4 regions of the Thalassospira sp. A40-3 genome follow, and region 4 is predicted to be linked to each of the others. Evidence: riboswitches for the same ligand, from Rfam matches in the RefSeq annotation. Region 4 holds a riboswitch; each other region holds the start of a gene.
The links. Region 4 has a riboswitch for cobalamin ahead of IT893_RS03135 (ABC transporter substrate-binding protein). Riboswitches for the same ligand answer to the same signal wherever they lie in the genome.
Positions count from the first base shown of each region.

Region 1 (4,668 bases), 1.3 Mb from region 4:
GGCGCTTTTGCTGTCACAGAATAATGTTCCGGTGCTGATGCATGGCTATAACTCGCATCTGGTCAACGGGATCAGCACAGAAGTTGCCATCAAGGCGCTTAAGCTTCCGATTGCCATGTCTGCAGAAGAAGCGCGTTCTGATATCGCATCGAAGGGCTTTGCATATCTGCCGCTGCGTCACATGCATCCCAAACTGCAGGAGCTGATTGGATTGCGTCCGATTCTTGGGTTGCGCAGTCCGGTCAATACGTTACTGCGTTTGCTTAATCCGTTGCATGCGCGTGCAGCCTTCCTTGGTGTGTTTCATCCGGCGTTTCTTGATGTCCATCGTGAAACCGGCAAGCTCTTGGAACTTCCACGCATCGGTGTGATCAAGGGCGGTGGCGGCGAAGCCGAAAGAACACCCTATAAGCATGTCGATCTGCGCATGCTTGATAATGGTGAGCTGAATGATGTTCGCTGGCCCGCATTGCTGTCGAAAACCGAGAAAGACGGCGAAGAACAAAGCCCTGTGTCGCTAAAGCACTTCCTGGCTGTCTGGCGTGGCGAGGTAGAAGATATTCCTGCCGAAGCCAAGATCAAGGGCAGTGCTGCCATGGCAGCCTTCCTTGCCGGCAAGGCGGATTACATGGATGAGGCAGAAAGCCTTGTGCAGGGCTGGTGGGATAATCGCGACCGTGATGTCGGCTGATGTTCCGTGATCAAGTGAGATCGAATAAAAGGGACGGGAAACCGTCCCTTTTTTAATGCTCAGAACGATGATCCGGGTTCTTTGAGAAACGCCACTTCCTCTGCCGTTGATGGACGACCCAGTATTTCATTGCGGTGTGGATAGCGGCCAAACCGGTCAATGATCTTCTTGTGTTTCAGCTCGAACTCGGAATTGTGCTCAAGGCCGGGCTGTGAAAACAGGTCAACCGCCACTTCATGAATGATTTCGGATTCTGAGTGCATGTAGGGCATATACAGAAATGCCTGTTCCTGCGGTGTGACCAGTTTGCGATCCAGCCTCAAGGAAACAGCTTCCTGTGCCAGCACCAATGCCATTGGATCTGATGCAAAGGACTGTGGCTGATCGCGGTACATATTGCGTGAAAACTGATCAAGAACGATGATCTCGGCAAGTCGTCCATGGGCGGTTTTGCGCCAGTTAAAAAGCTCTCCGGCCGTGGCGGCGGCATGAAAATCGGCAAAGCGTTCCGCGATATGGCGATCGAGGGCTTCATCCTTGATAAACCACTGTTTTTCTTCGAGTTCCTTGAACCAGAAAACAAGAACCGTTTCAGGTTTCATAATGTTTCCACCCATCTGATTGCAGGCTTTTGCGGCCCGTCGGCAAAATTGCGGGTGATCTTCGCGCCCGGTTTAAGGCGCGTCAAGCCATCCGCAAAAAGATTGTCATGGACCATGGGGCAGGGAGTTGACAGCAATCCGTCCGGCGTGGATTATGACATTGTCTTTGGTGTTGATCCGATTGGACCAACTTAAAAGGGAACGTGGTGCGTCATGCATGACAAAGCCACGGCTGCCCCCGCAACTGTAAGCGGTCAGAGCATTGCATATGCCACTGGTGCAAACCGGGAAGGCGCATTGCTTTTCAAACCGTGAGCCAGGAGACCTGCCTTTGACTGCCGGGTGCTGATTGCCCGGTATGAAACTGTTGGACGCCGGGGTGAGCGTCAGGTTGCAGGGGTACAAACGGTCTTTTGAAGATCCGCAATCTTGCTTCCAGCCATCCTATCGTTCTTTGTCCTGACCCTGTGCGTTGGGCCGTTGGCCTGCGTGCATCGTTTGAGAAAGAGACGATTATATGTTTAAGACCCTTGGCAGGCTTGCGATTGCAAGCGCCTGCGTGCTGTCGGCGACCATGCCGGCGCATGCGCATTTTCAATTGGCCTATACGCCGAACGTAAACGTGACCAAGGCCGGGGATCAGCCGGTAAAGCTGATTTTCTGGCACCCGTTTGAAAACGGCCATGTCATGGATATGGCCGAGCCGTTTGAATTTTATGCGGTTAATCGCGGTGAGAAAATTGATCTGAAATCAACGCTTTCGCCGATTACTTTCACCGGAATTGCCAACTCGGCAGCGGCCTTTGACGCAACTTTAACACTGCGCCGCAGCGGTGATTACGTCATGGTGGTGGTCCCGGCACCGTATTTCGAAGAAAGCGAAGATATCTTCATCCAGCAGATCACGAAGTCCTATGTGAACCGCAATGAAATTCCGACCGACTGGATGGAACCGCAAGGTCTTAAAACCGAAATCCTGCCGCTTAATCGACCAACCAACATCATTGCCGGTTCGACCTTTACCGGCCGTGTGCTAAGCGAAGGCCAACCTGTCGCCGGTGTTGAAGTCGAAATCGAATACATGGCAGCAGAACCCGATATGGCCAGCAATACCCCCAAAAGCCCAACGGCATCGCCAATGCCCGGCGGTGCGGTTGTGGCCATTTCCGATGAAAACGGGTATTTCACTTTTGGTGTCCCCAAGGCAGGCTTTTGGGGATTTGCAGCACTTGGCAGCGGCCCTGAAAAAGAATTTCAGGGCAAGGAACTTTCACAGGATGCAGTCCTGTGGGTTCGCGCCTATGATGTGAAATAGGCGAGGGACAAAACAGATGCATATTGTTGATGGTGCGCTGGCACCGGAAGTCTTGATTGGCGGGGGTATTCTTGCAGTTGCCGGGCTTGGCCTTGGACTGCGTAAACTGCCAATCGATAAAATTCCTGCTACCGGGGTTTTGTCGGCAACATTCTTTGTTGCCTCGCTTATTCATGTGCCGGTGGGACCATCCAGTGTGCATCTGATCATGAGCGGTCTTGCCGGGCTCGTGCTTGGCTGGACCGCGTTTCCGGCACTTTTTGTCGGTCTCTTGCTTCAGGCGGTTTTCTTTGGCTTTGGCGGTTTGACGGTTCTTGGCGTCAATACGGTCAATATCGCCTTTCCGGCTGTGCTGGCGGGGCTTTTGTTCCGGGGAATGGTGTCGCGCAGCAACCCGGTCGCAGCCGCCGTGCTTGGTGGATGTGCCGGTGCATTTTCCATCGGGCTGACAACGGTGTTTGTCGCGATTTCGCTTGCGCTCAGCGGTGATGCGTTTGTCCCGGCGGCCAAGCTGGTCTTCTTTGCCCACATTCCGATCATGGTGGTCGAAGGGCTGGTTTCAGCGGCATCGGTATATCTGATCGCCAAGGTCAAACCGGCCTTGCTGCAACCCGCCGATCAGACATCGGGTTTCGAGATGCAGCCAGCAGCATCCTTGCGTGCAAAGCAGGCGGGCGAGGCATCCAATGGCTAGATCACTCATGCTGGTCTTTGCGCTTGGCATGCTTGTGGTCGGCACCACACCTGCACAGGCGCACAAGGTTATCGCATCCCTGTTTCCAAGCGGTTCAAACGTCGAAGGTGAAATCGGTTTCTCCAACGGTGTCATGGCCGAAAACACGCTTGTTGAGATCTTTGATCTTGATGGCAACAAGATTGATGAAGTTACCACTGATGGTGATGGTTTCTTTGTCTACACGCCAAGCCAACAAGTTGATCTGCGTTTTCGTGCCGATCTCGGGGCAGGGCACGTCGCCGAGGCAATCTTTTCCATAGCGGACCTAGCGGGTGCTGATGAGGCTGCGCAAACAGTATCGTCAAAGGCGCCGACAGCATCGGGGGCAGGGTCAAAGGCTGAGCCTGCAATTACTCACGAACAGGCAGAAATCATTGCGACCATCGTGCGTGACGAATTGCGTCCGCTCAGGCGCGAGCTCACCGCCTACAAGGAAAAGAATGATCTTCAATCGATTCTGGGCGGCATTGGCTATATATTCGGTGCCTTCGGGATCATTTATTACATCGCTGCGCGACGGCTAAGAGCAAAAGCACCCAACGCATGAGCCACCTTTTCGGACATGATCAACCCCTGAGCGTTCAGGCACATGGCGGACAATCACCGTCATTCGTCGGGACGTTCGATCCCAGGGTAAGGGGGGGCGCGGCCTGTGTTTTTGCAATCGTCGTGGTGGCTCTGCATCAGATCGAGTTTGCACTCGGTGCCTTGATATTTGCTGCCATTACCATGAGCCTGACGGACCTGCCGCTGCGCGTAACCCTGAAACGCATGGCGGCGATGGACGGGTTCATTATCGTCATGCTGGTAATGTTGCCGTTTACGACCCCCGGAACACCGATGTTTTCGGTCCTTGGGGCAGAGGCCAGCAAGGAAGGCCTGATGCATGCCATTCTTGTCGGCATACGGGCCAATGCGGTTGTGCTTATGATGCTCAGCCTGCTTTCGGGTATGACGCCGGTGACACTTGGTCACACGCTATATCGTCTGAAATGTCCGCCGGTTCTGGTGCATCTGATGATGTTTACGGTGCGCTATATTTCGGTGCTTCATGACGAATATCATCGTCTTCGCATGGCGATGAAACTTCGCGGGTTTAAGGCCCGCAACAATGCCCATACCTACCGGTCTTTTGGCTATTTGTTTGGCATGTTGGTCGTACGGTCGCTTGAACGGGCCGAACGTGTGCTTGAAGCTATGAAATGCCGCGGGTTTAGTGGGCATTTCCCGATGATTGATGATCTGGCATTCAAGCGTCGGGACGGTGCATTTGCCGTTTTCTTTCTTGCCCTGATTATTGCCCTTGTCCTGATGGATCGCATGT
Region 1 is NZ_CP065428.1:2,039,140-2,043,807, reverse strand. Features, by position in the region: gene IT893_RS09265 (glycosyl transferase family protein) at 1-691, shown strand, start outside; gene IT893_RS09260 (DUF924 family protein) at 751-1,293, opposite strand; cobalamin riboswitch at 1,444-1,641, shown strand; gene IT893_RS09255 (DUF4198 domain-containing protein) at 1,811-2,608, shown strand; gene cbiM (cobalt transporter CbiM) at 2,625-3,302, shown strand; gene IT893_RS09245 (cobalt ABC transporter permease) at 3,295-3,891, shown strand; gene cbiQ (cobalt ECF transporter T component CbiQ) at 3,888-4,668, shown strand, end outside.
Region 1: another riboswitch for cobalamin. It lies ahead of IT893_RS09255 (DUF4198 domain-containing protein); the one in region 4 lies ahead of IT893_RS03135 (ABC transporter substrate-binding protein).

Region 2 (4,668 bases), 750 kb from region 4:
CTTCTCAAGGTTGGCCGGATCACTGATCGCATCAAGCGATACGACAAAACTGTCGAAATCATCATGATCATGTTCGTGGCCATCGTCATGATGGCTTGGGCGACTATCAAGGTCATCCTCGGCGGCAGCCCCCAGACCAAGCAGGATGGCGTTTTCAACCCGTGAATGTTCGGTCGCGATAATCTTGACTGACGGCTTTTTCAGCTCTGCACGGATATCGGCTTCGACCTTGCTGCGTTCGGCATCGGTCAGAAGGTCCGTCTTGTTGAGAACCACCATATCGGCACAGTGAAGCTGTTCTTCGAACAGTTCTTCAAGCGGGCTTTCATGATCAAGATTTTCGTCTGCTTCGCGTTGCGCCTGTACCGCGTGATGATCATGGGCAAACAGACCATCACGCAGGGCCGCGCCATCAAGAACCGCCACAACGCCATCAACGGTCACACGCGACCGGACTTCGGGCCAGTTAAACGCCTTTACCAACGGTTTTGGCAGGGCAAGACCAGATGTTTCGATCACGATATGATCAGGCGGCGTTTCACGGTCAATCAGGCCCTGGATGGTAGGCAGGAAGTCATCAGCCACGGTACAGCAGATGCAACCATTGGCCAGTTCAACAACGTCATCTTCTTCGCAGCCTTCAATGCCACAGCCATTGATGATGCCTCGATCCACACCCAGATCGCCAAATTCATTGATGATCAGCGCGATGCGTTTGCCATTGGCATTTTCCAGCATATTGCGGATCATGGTTGTCTTGCCAGCGCCCAGAAAACCGGTAATGACGGTTGCCGGGATTTTGCCCAATTGTGCCATTTCTGAAATCCTTAAAATTCAATAATTTATGTTGTTATTTGACCGACATCGGAATGCCGGCCACCACAAGGGTGACCTTGTCTGCAATCTCTGCAATGCGTTGATGCAGGCGTCCGGCATGATCGCGAAAGGCCCGCGCCATCGCATTTTCCGGCACGATGCCAAAACCAACCTCGTTTGAGACAAAAAGCACCGGCACGACAAGGGTTGGCACCAGATCACAAAGAGCTGCGATCTCGGCATCAATGTCGCGGTCTTCAAGCATCAGATTGGTCAGCCACAAGGTCAGACAATCAACAAGAACAGGCTTGCCGCCTGTGACATTACAGGTCTGCAGCGCCGAACAAAGTTCGACCGGTTCCTCGAGTGTCTGCCAAAGATCGCCGCGTGATTTTTTGTGAAGATCTATGCGGTTGGCCATTTCGTCATCCCAGGCACGCCCGGTTGCGATATATGTGCCACCGCCCGCCTGATTAATGATGTTTTCGGCAAACCGGCTTTTGCCGGATCGCGCCCCGCCAAGGATCAGATGCGTCCCGCCAGAGGGGCCGTCAGGGGGTAAAGTCTGGGTCATCCCGTTTCTTCCTCGCCATGGCCTCCCACCGAGGCCCGATTGCGTCGTCACCTTCCTTCGAATAGTGACACCTTCGGCAGGTTTCCTGGCTGCGGGCATGAAAGCGATCCGCCTTCCCGGTTTCCCGGTGGCTGGTCTGGCGCGTTGGCACCGACCCGGATCTCCCAACCCGATACAGTTGCGGGGGCAGCATCGGCCTTGCACCGATTTCCCATCACCGAACGATGCGCCGAACCTAGCAGGTTTGCCAAAAATGCCAAAGGTCATTCTCGGCACTTAACCCTTCGTTACCACCCCACCCTAATCGGAAGGTCAGTATTTGTAAGAATTGTCTGCTTGAGAGGTCATACCATTTCAGCCAACATCAAGCCGTTGCGCTGGAACTAGGGTCAGGACCTATTAATTTGATTTGAATGGCAGACGTTATATTTGCGAAATCCAAGGAAAAGCCCGCCGGGCGGGTTGGTATCCCGCACAAGGGATTTGACGCTGGAGTTTGCAAATATAACGTCTGTCCTTCGGATTAATCGGATTTGCACGGACTACTTTGTCGTAAAACCTTGAAAGATAAATATCTTCCTGCAGTTTTACTCCGCGTATCCGCGCAAATCTGTTTAACCATTCAAACCAAATTAATAGGTCCTGACCCTAAAGACGGAACAATCCGCAATCTGGCGAAAACCCGGGAAGTAGACTCATCACCCGGATGGCTGCAGGAAATACTGCAACCGAAACTCTTGGGGTAATCTGGATTTTTCAAGACCAATGGCAATACGTTCTCACCTATCCAAAATCCGACAGATGAACGCGCCAACCTGGACCACATCGTCTCGCAAGGACATGTGGCTGGGATTGCTGGACCGTCTGAACAGTCCTGATCGGTCATTTCAGGATTTTCTTGAACAGCGCGCAGCCGATGGCGAGATCACTCTGGCACGCCGCGATGTGCGTGACATCTTTGCCGAGGATGCCTCAAAGGGTGTAATCGCAACCATCATCTGGTCCCATGAACGTGGCATTCGCGTCAATGCGCTTTCGTTGCTTGTGCGCGATATGCCAACCCTAGTGACCCTGATGTCGATCTCGGATTTCGGACAGGACGAGTTGAACGAGCTGCTTTCCCAGCCGGGCATTTCCGTTCCGACTGCCAGCAAGATGTTGTCTGCCTGCGGCAAGACTTATTGCGGAATGCCGGCTGCCATCATTGATGACACCATCATCCAGGTGATTGAAAACGCATCCTTTGCCAGTGATTTCCCGAATGTCGCCAAATTGCGAAGCAAATCACGCAGCCGCCCGGTGCCCTATTATCAGGCCTATCTGCGCGATGTTTTCGACATCTGCGAAAAACATGATCTGAATCCGGATATGGTTGACCGCTATCTGGCAGAACACGCGCTTGATGACATGGCATCCGATATCGAGCTGGCCTCTGCCTGACGGAACATGCCTTAAGCTCCTTAAAAGCGCTGATTGACAGCGGTCACGCGCCAGCCCGGTTCGTCGACACCGTCGATATATTCAAGCGTGGTCAGACCCAACGTGTCGATATGAAATGCCAATGCGGTTTCAAGGGATAAACCCAGTGCATTGGCAAGCATGGCACGCACTGTGCCGCCATGAACGACAGCGACAATGTCGCGCCCGGCCCAATCCGCACTCAATCGGCCAAAGACGGGTCCGACACGGGCAACCACATCGGCAAAGCTTTCACCCTTTGGGGGGTGTTGGCGGGCAAAGTCGGTCCAGAACCGTGTTGTTTCCCCCTTGGGCAAATCATTCCAGTTCTGCAATTCCCAATCACCAAAATGCTGTTCGGCAAAGCCGCTTTCAGCCTGCGGCGCTATGTCTTTATCCATGAACGCCTGCAGACTGCGCGCCGTATCATGCGTACGTGACAGATGGCTGGTTACCCAGACGGCATCACCCGGCAGTTGCCCGGCAAGGGCAGCCAGTGCCTTTTCATCGGAAAGGTCGGCAGGCATGTCACTTTGGCCATAGACCAGCCGTTTCGGATTTTGGACGGGCGCGTGACGCACCAGCCACCAGCGGGTTATTTTCAAACTGCTCACGGCATTCCTTCTTGTTGCTGTGCTGGTTGATCAAAGGGCGGCAATAAAGGCGATACCAACAAACAGTTCGGTCACGATCTGGGTTGCCCCCAGGACATCCCCTGTCTGGCCACCGATCTGCCATTTCGCGACCGCCGCAACAATACCCACCGCCAAAAGTCCACCCATTAGAATGGCCATCGTCGCAAACAGACCCGATAAAACAAGCGACAGGATCAAAGCAAGGCCAACACCCAAACCGACCATCATCAAATTTGGCGTTCCGGCCCCCTTGCCCAAACCATCGGCGCGCGCCGGAGGCAGGATATGCATCACGACTGGCATTGCCGCCCGTGATGTTATTGCCATCACCAGAAACAGGATCGCTGCCTGCCCGGCATCGCCCGCCGCAGAAAGTAAAATCAGACGCAGGCCAAAACACAGGATCAGGGCAACAACGCCATATGTACCGATCTGGCTGTCGCGCATGATTTCAAGCTTGCGCGCATGCTCAAACCCGCCGCCAAACCCGTCGGCACAATCTGCGATGCCATCTTCATGCATTGATCCGGTCAACAAAACCATGCCTGCCAAGGCAACAATCGCAAAAATCAGGATATTGGCTGTCAGGGAATAGACCAGCATCGCCGGTAGCATGGCAAAACCAGCCAGCAACAAACCGACCAACGGCCAAGACCAGACCGATCTTGCAATCACCTCAGCGCGGAAATCCTCGATACCCTTGACCGGAACACGGCTAAGTAACGCCAGGGCGCGCCAGAAATCGGAAATAGGCGAAACCTCGACGGGGGCATCTGTCGCTGTGTCTGGGCCGGGTTTGTCAGATGAATCCGAGCTTTGCATATTTGTTTCGTTTTGGTTATGATCTTTGGATAGCATAAATTTCCGATTTTCAAACTGGCAATCTGTTGCGCACAGGCCTAGTTTGGCCCGACTTCCTGAACCGCCTTACAAAATTGGTTTCCGAGCCTAATCCTTACCACCCCGGAAGCCAAGCGGAACACTAGTTAGGCACCTTTGTCGCCAGCCGGAGACCAAAATGTTCAACCCGAAACATCCGCCCCAAAATCTTGAGGAAATTCGTGCGCTTCTCGCCGAACTTCCCGAAGTCGATCAGGAAGCGCAGGCCGCCGTGGCCCAGCGCGAACCAACATTGACCAAGCCTGCCGGATCGCTTGGACGACTTGAGGATTTCAGCCTTTGGCT
Region 2 is NZ_CP065428.1:4,291,060-4,295,727, reverse strand. Features, by position in the region: gene cobW (cobalamin biosynthesis protein CobW) at 1-816, opposite strand, end outside; gene cobU (bifunctional adenosylcobinamide kinase/adenosylcobinamide-phosphate guanylyltransferase) at 851-1,390, opposite strand; cobalamin riboswitch at 1,448-1,639, opposite strand; gene IT893_RS19875 (hypothetical protein) at 2,192-2,830, shown strand; gene IT893_RS19870 (histidine phosphatase family protein) at 2,851-3,462, opposite strand; gene cobS (adenosylcobinamide-GDP ribazoletransferase) at 3,493-4,305, opposite strand; gene cobT (nicotinate-nucleotide--dimethylbenzimidazole phosphoribosyltransferase) at 4,502-4,668, shown strand, end outside.
Region 2: another riboswitch for cobalamin. It lies ahead of cobU (bifunctional adenosylcobinamide kinase/adenosylcobinamide-phosphate guanylyltransferase); the one in region 4 lies ahead of IT893_RS03135 (ABC transporter substrate-binding protein).

Region 3 (4,668 bases), 1.3 Mb from region 4:
CGGCGTCCTTTTGCAGGGCCTGCAGGATGCGGATATCGGTCGCACTTAGCGTCACGTCGGTCATTTTAAACCCCAAATCAAACACACAAGGTCACAATATGCACATCATAGCCGATTTCGATGCCCTATTGGCCAGAAAATGACATTAGAGTTGATGTAAAATGATCCTTGTAAATCGGCAATAGAACCCGAAAGAGGACGGCCATGAATCAGGGAAACGATCTGCGTGGTGATTACAGCCACATCAATGACGACTACACCATCGATCAGGACTGGAGCACATATACCGAGGCCGAGCACGAACTTTGGCGCAAACTTTATGACCGCCAGTCGCGCATTTTGGCCGGTTATGCCGCCGAGGATTACATTCGCAATCTGATGAAACTTGATGCGGCGGATCAGATTCCGCATTTCGGCCGGGTTAGCGAGAAGCTCCATGCGGCGACCGGCTGGCATCTTGTGGCTGTTCCGGGGCTGGTGCCTGATGATGTGTTTTTTGACCATCTTGCCAATCGGCGGTTCCCGGTCACGGTGTGGCTGCGCAAGCCCGAGGAAATGGATTATCTGGTCGAACCCGACATCTTCCATGACTTTTTTGGTCATGTGCCGATGCTCTATGACCCGACCTTTGCCGACTATCTGGCAGCCTATGGCGCCAAGGGCCCAGAGGCCATTGCGATGGGCGGCCTGAAACAGCTGGCGCGGATGTATTGGTACATGGTGGAGTTTGGCCTGATCATGACCCCGCATGGATTGCGCGCCTATGGGGCTGGCATGTTGTCATCGCAAACCGAAACCATCTATTCGGTGACCGATCCCACACCAAACCGGGTAGCGTTCGAGCTTGAACGCGTCATGGGCACGGATTATGCGATTGATGATTTCCAGAAAACCTATTTCGTTCTGGAAAGTTACGATCAGTTGTTTGACGCGATGAATGTGCCGCTCGCCCCGATCTATGATCGGCTCGCCAAGAAGCCTGCGATTGATCCGGCAACCACCTTGCCGACAGACCGGCTTTATCATGTGCATGGTGCTGCAGACAGCATCATTTCCCTGGGCGAGGAGACCCACAGGACCCACAGACAACAACGCCCTGCGTAAGGCAGGGCGTGGCGATCCGTTCAGGATTGATCAAGGCAGGGCTGGTCTGGCAGCACCGCTAGCAGGCACTGATGGAATGACCCAGCACCCGATTGAGTTGCTCAAGCACCACTTTCGGGCTGGCGTCCTTGCTGATGAAATCGGCCGCCCCAAGCGCATCGGCTTGTGCGCGGGTGTCGGCATCATAATGGGCCGAGAAGAAGAAAACCGGCACGTTTTGGCTGTTGGGATAGCGGCGGCGAATTTCGCAGAACGCTTCAAAGCCGCTCATACCCGGCATTTCGATATCAAGGATGATGGCACGGGGATAAAGCCCGTCCAGCTGATCAATCAGATCATCGGCACAATCAAAACCGGCCACGTCATATCCTGCCCGACGCAACACTGTTTCAAGGGCTGCTTTGGCGCTGGGACTGTCGTCGGCGAACGCAACCAGTCCATCAGGACAGAATTGCGACGGCATGGCGCTGAGCGCGTTCATGGATGGCGATACTCCGAGTTTTGGGACAAGTCCAAACTGACAGACGAAAATGTCAAATTGGTTAAACCCGCCAAATTTTTGCCACGCAATGTTCCGGCTTCACCCTGATCTTGCACCCGTGCCGCGAAAGTATAAGGCCGCAAGGATCGGAACCATGCGGCGCGCAAACCACGAACAGACGTGCAAAACCCCAATGTTTCCGCCGACATAACGTTACGGAAACCTGATTTGTCGGGGTCGATATCCGTCTAAATAGGCATTTCCATGCCTATTTACGGAATTAAGGACAGGTGCTATAAACCGCCATGTCGCGAATGTGACCGGAAAATAGGATCGGGAATCCGGTGCGGCCGTGCTTTAGCGCACTTTGGCCAAGCCCGGAACTGCCCCCGCAACTGTAAGCGTGACGGCCTTTTTGCAGGCTTTCTCGCGAGTCAGAATACCGATGGTGTTTTCTTGGCATGAAATGGGCCGGGCGGGGTGTACCGGGTACTGGGAATCCGTAGTAGAATAGAATTTGGCAACGTTCCGTGCCCGACGCCATATGAAGACCCCATATGGAGTCGCATCAAGGACGGGACACACCAAGCCGGGAGAAACCATGTCCGACCCGCTAAAGCTCGCATCCGAATTTCCATCTGCTGATTACGCAAGTTGGCGCAAGCTTGCCGAGGAGGCCCTTAAAGGGGCACCGTTCGAAAAGAAGCTTGTCACCAATACGCTTGATGGGTTTTCCGTTCAGCCGATCTATACAAATGATGATCAGGATGACGCGACCCGGCTGATCCACGAAGTTCTTAATGCCACGGTCGAGCCGCGCGAAACCGTCACCGGCTGGGACATCCGTCAACTTCATACCCATCCCGACCCCAAGGCCACCAATGCCGCGATCCTCGAGGACCTTGAAAATGGGGCGACCTCAATCACGCTAAGGCTTGATGCCGCCGCCCGTGCGGGGCGCGAAATCAGTTCTGCAGAGGTCGGTGTTGATGGGATTGCCATTCATTGTCTGGCGGACCTTGATGCCGCGCTTGAGGATGTTTACACCAACCTTGCCACCGTCGGACTTGATGCCGGGGCGGCTGGTGTTCCGGCCGCAGCACTTCTGGCTGCCCATATCGCAAATACCGACGGTGCCGACGAAGCCGCACCGGCCTTTAACATCGACCCGATCGGAACCCTGGCATCTACCGGCACCCTGCCCTGTGGCGCACAGGAGGCGGTTGATCATGCGGCAAGTGTTGCGGTTGAGCTGATTGATCTGTTCCCGCTGGCGACCGCAATTTCGGTGAATGGCGCACCTTATTACAATGCCGGGGCCACCGATGCTCAGGAACTGGCCTGTTTGCTGGTAAGCGGGGTGACCTATTTGCGTGCCCTGACCGATGCCGGGATGGCGGTTGATCAGGCCGCGGGTGCGATGGTGTTTAACGTCGCCATCGGCACGGACTTCTTTGCCGGGATCGCCAAGCTGCGTGCGCTTCGCATGATGTGGAGCCGCGTTCTTTCGGCATCGGGTGCCGAGGATGCAACGATTACGATCAATGCGGTTTCGGCCGAAATGGCCCTGACCAAGGTTGATCCGTGGGTCAATATGCTGCGCACCACGGTGACAAGCTTTGCCGCCGGTCTTGGCGGTGCGGATAGTGTGACCTGCCTGCCTTATGATCATCTGATTGGCCTGCCCGATGGCTTTGCGCGCCGCATTGCGCGCAACACCCAACTGATTTTGCAGGAAGAAAGCAACGTGCACCGGGTCATCGATCCGGCGGGTGGTTCGTGGTTTATTGAAAACCTGACCAAGGAACTGGCGAAGGCAGCTTGGTCCAAGTTCCAGTCGCTTGAATCATCGGGTGGCATTTTAAGTGCCCTTGCCAATGGCAGTCTGAAGACCGAGATCGAGACCGTCTGGAACGCCCGTGAAAAACGCCTGTCGACCCGTCGGGATCCGCTGACCGGTGTGTCGGAATTCCCCAACATCACAGAAGCAAAAGTAACCTGCGAAAAGCCGGACCTTGAGGCGATCGTTGCAGATGCCAAGGCCCGTCAGACCAAATTTGATGGCACGGTCGGCAAAAGCCTGAGCGCCATGATTGAGGCCGCGCGCGCCGGTGCCACCATCGGGCATATGTTTACCGATCTTTATGGCACCAGCGCCGCGACATGTATCGGTGCCCTGCCCGCCCATCGACTTGCCGAACGTTATGAGGCGCTTCGCAAACGTTCTGATGCGCATAAGGCAAAGACCGGATCCTTCCCGCAGGTCTTCCTGGCCAATCTTGGCAAGGTTGCCCAGCACACGGCACGCGCGACCTTTGCGCGCAACTTCTTTGAAGCCGGCGGGATCGAGGCGATCACCAATAACGGCTTTGCCACTGCCGATGACGTTGCAACCGCCTTTGGCGAAAGCGGGGCGAAAATCGCCATCATTTGCGGATCAGACCCGCAATATGCTGACATGGCAGCGGATGTTGCCAAGGCGCTGAAATCCAAAGGGGCCAGCATGGTTTATCTTGCTGGCCAGCCGGGCGATGCGAGGTCGACTTACGAAGCCGCCGGCATTAACGAGTTTGTTTTTGTCGGGGCCGATGTCCTTGCCATTTGCGGTACCGCACTTGATCATCTTCTTGGCAAACAGGGGGAGAAATAACCATGACCCGCATTCCTGATTTCTCCGACCTTCCGCTGTTTGATGGCGCGTCCGCAGGTGCCAAGGACCCGTTTGAAAGCACGCCCTGGACCACGCCAGAAGGCATTGATGTCAAATCATCTTATGGCCCCAAGGATCTGGACGGCATTGATCACCTGAACACCATGCCGGGCATGCCGCCGTTTTTGCGTGGCCCCTACCCGACCATGTATGTGCAACGTCCCTGGACAATCCGCCAATATGCCGGTTTCTCGACAGCCGAGGAATCGAACGCGTTTTATCGCCGTAACCTTGCCGCCGGGCAAAAAGGGCTTTCGATTGCCTTCGATCTGGCAACCCACCGTGGCTATGACAGTGATCATCCGCGCGTCGCAGGTGACGTTGGCATGGCCGGTGTGGCGATTGACAGCATCTATGACATGCGCACGCTTTT
Region 3 is NZ_CP065428.1:3,735,850-3,740,517, forward strand. Features, by position in the region: gene IT893_RS17110 (Lrp/AsnC family transcriptional regulator) at 1-64, opposite strand, end outside; gene phhA (phenylalanine 4-monooxygenase) at 205-1,104, shown strand; gene IT893_RS17120 (response regulator) at 1,163-1,585, opposite strand; cobalamin riboswitch at 1,872-2,051, shown strand; gene IT893_RS17125 (methylmalonyl-CoA mutase family protein) at 2,187-4,235, shown strand; gene scpA (methylmalonyl-CoA mutase) at 4,238-4,668, shown strand, end outside.
Region 3: another riboswitch for cobalamin. It lies ahead of IT893_RS17125 (methylmalonyl-CoA mutase family protein); the one in region 4 lies ahead of IT893_RS03135 (ABC transporter substrate-binding protein).

Region 4 (4,668 bases):
AACTGAGATAAGGCGTTCTGCCAAGGGCGACGGCATCGCGCACGGTAATGCGGTCGATGGTATCGGCCTGTTGTTCGACAAAGCCGATATGACGGGCAAGGTTGCGCCGACCGATTTTCTTCATCGGTTGGTCCCCCAGCAATGCCTGCCCGGTCGACGGCGCACGAATGCCGCCCAGAACCGACATCATGCTGGTTTTGCCTGATCCGTTTGGCCCAATCACACCCAGGAACTCGCCCCGTGTCACGTGAAGCGACACGTCGCTGATGATCTTTTTAAATCCGGCATTCCAGCCGACATTGCGTAATTCAAGGCTCATCGCAACACCCGCCCATGACACAGGATGATCGCAAAGGCCGGTGCACCGATCAGCGCCGTGATAACCCCGATGGGCAGGACCTGACCATCAAGGATGATGCGCGATACAATATCGGCCGCCACAAGAAACACCGCCCCGATCAGGGCCGATGCCGGCAACAGAAATCCGTGCCGTGTTCCAACAAAGAACCGCGCGGCATGGGGAATGACCAACCCGACAAAGCCGATGGACCCGACGATACTGACCATCACTGCGGTCATCGAGGCAGCAATGGCAATCAACACCACATAAACCCGGCGCACCGGCACACCAAGGGATGCTGCCGACTCCACACCAAAGGTAAAGGCATCAAGCGCACGGGAATACCAAAGGCAAACCAGCAAGCCGATAACGGCAACCGGCAGCGCAAGATAGACATCAGGCCATCGCACGCCACTTAGATTACCAAGCAGCCAGAACATTACCCCGCGTGCCTCGTCCGCCGTGGCGGCCTTGGTCACGATGAAGGACGTTAACGCGTTAAACAGTTGTGATCCGGCTACCCCGGCAAGAATGATCGCACCGGCCCCGCGCCCGGCCGGAATGGCCAAAAGGGCAACAAACCCGAATGCCACCAGCGCGCCGACAAAGGCGCCAAGTGACAGGGAAACCATGCCCGCGCCAAACCCCAGAATGGCAACGCTGACTGCACCGGTCGATGCCCCGGCCGAAATCCCCAGCAAATAAGGATCAGCAAGGCTATTGCGCAAAAGTGCCTGCAACACTGCGCCGGACAGCGCAAGGGACGCCCCGCAGGCCGCCGCCACCATGGCGCGCGATATCCGGTAATTCCAGATGATCCCGGCATCAATCGGATCAACGTCATAGCCCGCCTGCCAAAGATGATTGGCAATGGTCTGAAAGACGGTACCAAGGGGAATGTGTGTTTCCCCCTTGGCCGCGGCCATTGCGATGACGCCAACAAGCAAAACCAAAGCACCAAGACTGACACCAGCCCGCGCAAGATATGCCCGACCCGCCAGCGATTGCCGAGGTGGCTGAACCGGCTGCTGCACTGGCGTTGTTTCAAACATTGAATTCTCCGGGCATATCATGCGCCTTTGGCAGTGCAGGTCAGTTCGAAGCGCTCAGTCTTTCGACGGCTTCGGCAAGTGTTTCAATACCATTGATCAGGCGGATGGTCGGATCCATCGACTGGGCGTCCATCACCACGATATTGCCATTGCGCACCGCCTTCATCTGACTTGCGACCGGATCGGTTTTCAGGAAGTCCATCTTGACCTGCCAGTCATCGGCCGGAAAACGCCGACGGCCCATTTTGCCAATCACAATGATATCAGGATTGGCGCGCGCGATGGTTTCCCAGCCAACTGTTGGCCATTCTTCATTGCTGTCGATGATGTTGCGAACACCAAGTTTACCGGCGATATAGCCCGCTGCACCGTTTTTGCCGGCCACATAGGGATCACTGTTGATTTCGGGACTGGAAAACCAGAAGACAGCGGATACGTTGTCATGGCCGCTTGCCGTCACACGCGCCAATGAGCTTTCCTGACGTTCCTTCAAGCTGGCAATCAGTGCGTCGCCGCGATCTTCGACATCAAAGATTTGCGCAAGATCGGAAATCTCGCGATAAATCAGATCCATAGTGAAGCCTTCGTGACGCACCCCGTCACCGCCACCGGCATTGTCCTTGCCCACACAATCAGCGGGTGCGGTGTAGACCGGAATGGACAGTTCGTTGAACTGTTCGGTGGTGCCAACGGTGCCCTTGGGCCCGACATGCCACTGATACTGGGTGGCAACCAGTTGCGGCTTTTGCGCGACAACGGTCTCGAAACCCGGATCATTGTCGGCCAGACGCGGCACAGATGCGTTGACGTCCTTGAATTCATCCATCACCGGACCGAACCAGACACCCGTACCCTTGACCTTATCGGCCAGGCCCAGCGAATAAAGAATTTCGGTCGTGCTTTGGCCCAGCGACACCACGCGATCGGGGGCCGCGTCAAATTGCAACACAGTGCCGCAGTTCTCGATACTGAGCGGATATTCGGTCGGCGAGGCAAGTGAAACAGATGAAATAAGACCAGCGGCAAACACCCCGACCGCCAGTACACGTTTATCGTGATTGATCACTTTTAGTTCCCTCTTGCTGATGCGCTGATCCGGGACCGTTTTGGATGATCCAGTTTCAACGCACCGTCAAATGTTATGTTATAACATAACATCACTTTTACTGCTGTCAATGGACTGGCAAAAGTGTCAGGAGATGGCGGAAGATGTCGGCCTTAAAGCTTAGAAAACCTGGGCTAAACTGTTGGGCCAAGACACGTACCGACATTCTCCGGGGCACCCCGCCCGGTCCGTCGTCTTCGTGTCGGCAGGTCTCCTGGCTTACGGGTCAACGCATTTTCCCTGGCCTTCCCGGGTTGATCCCAGTGGCATTGGTCAGAAAAATGCTCGCCGCCTACAGTTGCGGGGGCAGCTTCGGTTAATGAGCCCATATTCGGCCCATCTCGAATTCCCTTTATCCGATATTCGGATACCGACACGTCACGGTTAGATTAAACCAAAAACACGGTCAAGGAAATTGGCAGACCACCAGTGGCATTAACGCTGCGCCTCCATGCATAAAAAGCAATTGATACGACCTTGAATTTGCCATGTTTCATCCCGATTACCTCCACACTGCCGGGTATGCTTTCCCGACACCTCAAACCACAGGAATGTGATGAACATGACGACTTCTGTTGAACGCAGACGCTTTTTGAAATCCATCGCGGCAGCCGGTCTTATCCTGCCGGGAATGTCGATCTATCAGCATGCTTTGGCAGATGTCGACGGCCTTGATCTGGGTTCGGCACAGCCGTTTGATTTTGCCGATCTGATTGCACGCGCCAAATCCATGGCCGCATCGGCATATGAAGCACCCGTTGCGCCAAACCCGGAAATTGTCGGCAAGATCGATTACGACACCCATGGCAAGCTGCACTACAAACGCGACCATTCGCCGTTTTCCGATGGGTCGGGCACCTATCCGCTGACCTTCTTCCATCTGGGTATGTATTTCGCCAAACCGGTGCATATGTATCTTCTGGAAAACGGGCAGGCACGCGAAGTGATCTATAAGCCCGATTACTTTGACATGCCCGAAGACAGCATTGCCCGCCAACTGCCCGCCAATAGCGGCTTTGCCGGTTTCCGCCTGCATGAAAATCAGGCGCGCGATGACTGGAAAACCCAGGACTGGGCAGCGTTTCTTGGCGCATCGTACTTCCGCGCGATTGGCGATGAAGGCCAATATGGCCTGTCGGCGCGCGGCATTGCGGTCAATACGGCGACCTCGGTTCCCGAAGAATTCCCCGATTTCCGTCAATTTTTTATCAAACCGGCCAAAAACCCCGAAGACCCGGTGACGGTCTATGCCCTGCTGGATGGGCCCAGCATCACGGGTGCTTATAAATTCCTGCTTTATCGCGGCGAAGGGGTGACGACGGATGTCGAAAAGCATCTGTTTTTGCGCAAAGACATAGAACGGCTTGGCATCGCACCGCTGACCAGCATGTTCTGGTATTCCGAACAGAACAAGTCGTTCCGCTTTGACTGGCGTCCGGAAGTGCATGACAGCGACGGGCTGGAGCTTTGGACTGGCGGCGGGGAACGCATCTGGCGACAGCTGAACAACCCGGAAACCATCCGCGCATCGGCGTTTGGTGACAATAATCCGCGTGGTTTTGGCCTGATGCAGCGCGATCGCGATGTGAAAAACTATCTTGATGGTGTGCGTTATCACCGCCGCCCCAGCCTGTGGGTCGAACCGCAAGGCGACTGGCATGACGGTGCGGTTCAGTTGATCGAAATCCCGACCGACGATGAAATCCACGATAACATTGCCGCCTTCTGGGTCCCGAATGGCGAAGCCAAGGCGGGCAATTCTTATCAATTCAAATACCGCCTGTATTGGCAGGCCCATAACCCGTTCCCGGTCAAGGAACTGGCACACGCAACCGCAACCCGCATGGGCCGTGGCGGGGAGCCCGGCACCAACCGACCCAAGGACGAGATCAAGTTTTCCGTCGAGTTCGAGGGTGAGGTTCTGGGAACGCTTGCATATGGCGAATTCCCCGAAGTGGTTGTGACATCCTCGCGCGGGGAGATTGTGCGCACCAAGATCGAACCGATCATGGATACCCGCATCTGGCGCGCGGCCTTTGACCTTAAGGCGGCGGGCACAGACCCGGTTGACCTGCGCATGTATCTGAAACGCGGTGATGAACCGCTCAGTGAAACCTGGATGTTCCAGCACCTGCCGGCCGTTGGTAACCAGCAGCAAGGTTAACTCGGCA
Region 4 is NZ_CP065428.1:699,954-704,621, reverse strand. Features, by position in the region: gene IT893_RS03145 (ABC transporter ATP-binding protein) at 1-319, opposite strand, end outside; gene IT893_RS03140 (iron ABC transporter permease) at 316-1,392, opposite strand; gene IT893_RS03135 (ABC transporter substrate-binding protein) at 1,433-2,458, opposite strand; cobalamin riboswitch at 2,684-2,887, opposite strand; gene IT893_RS03130 (glucan biosynthesis protein) at 3,060-4,661, shown strand.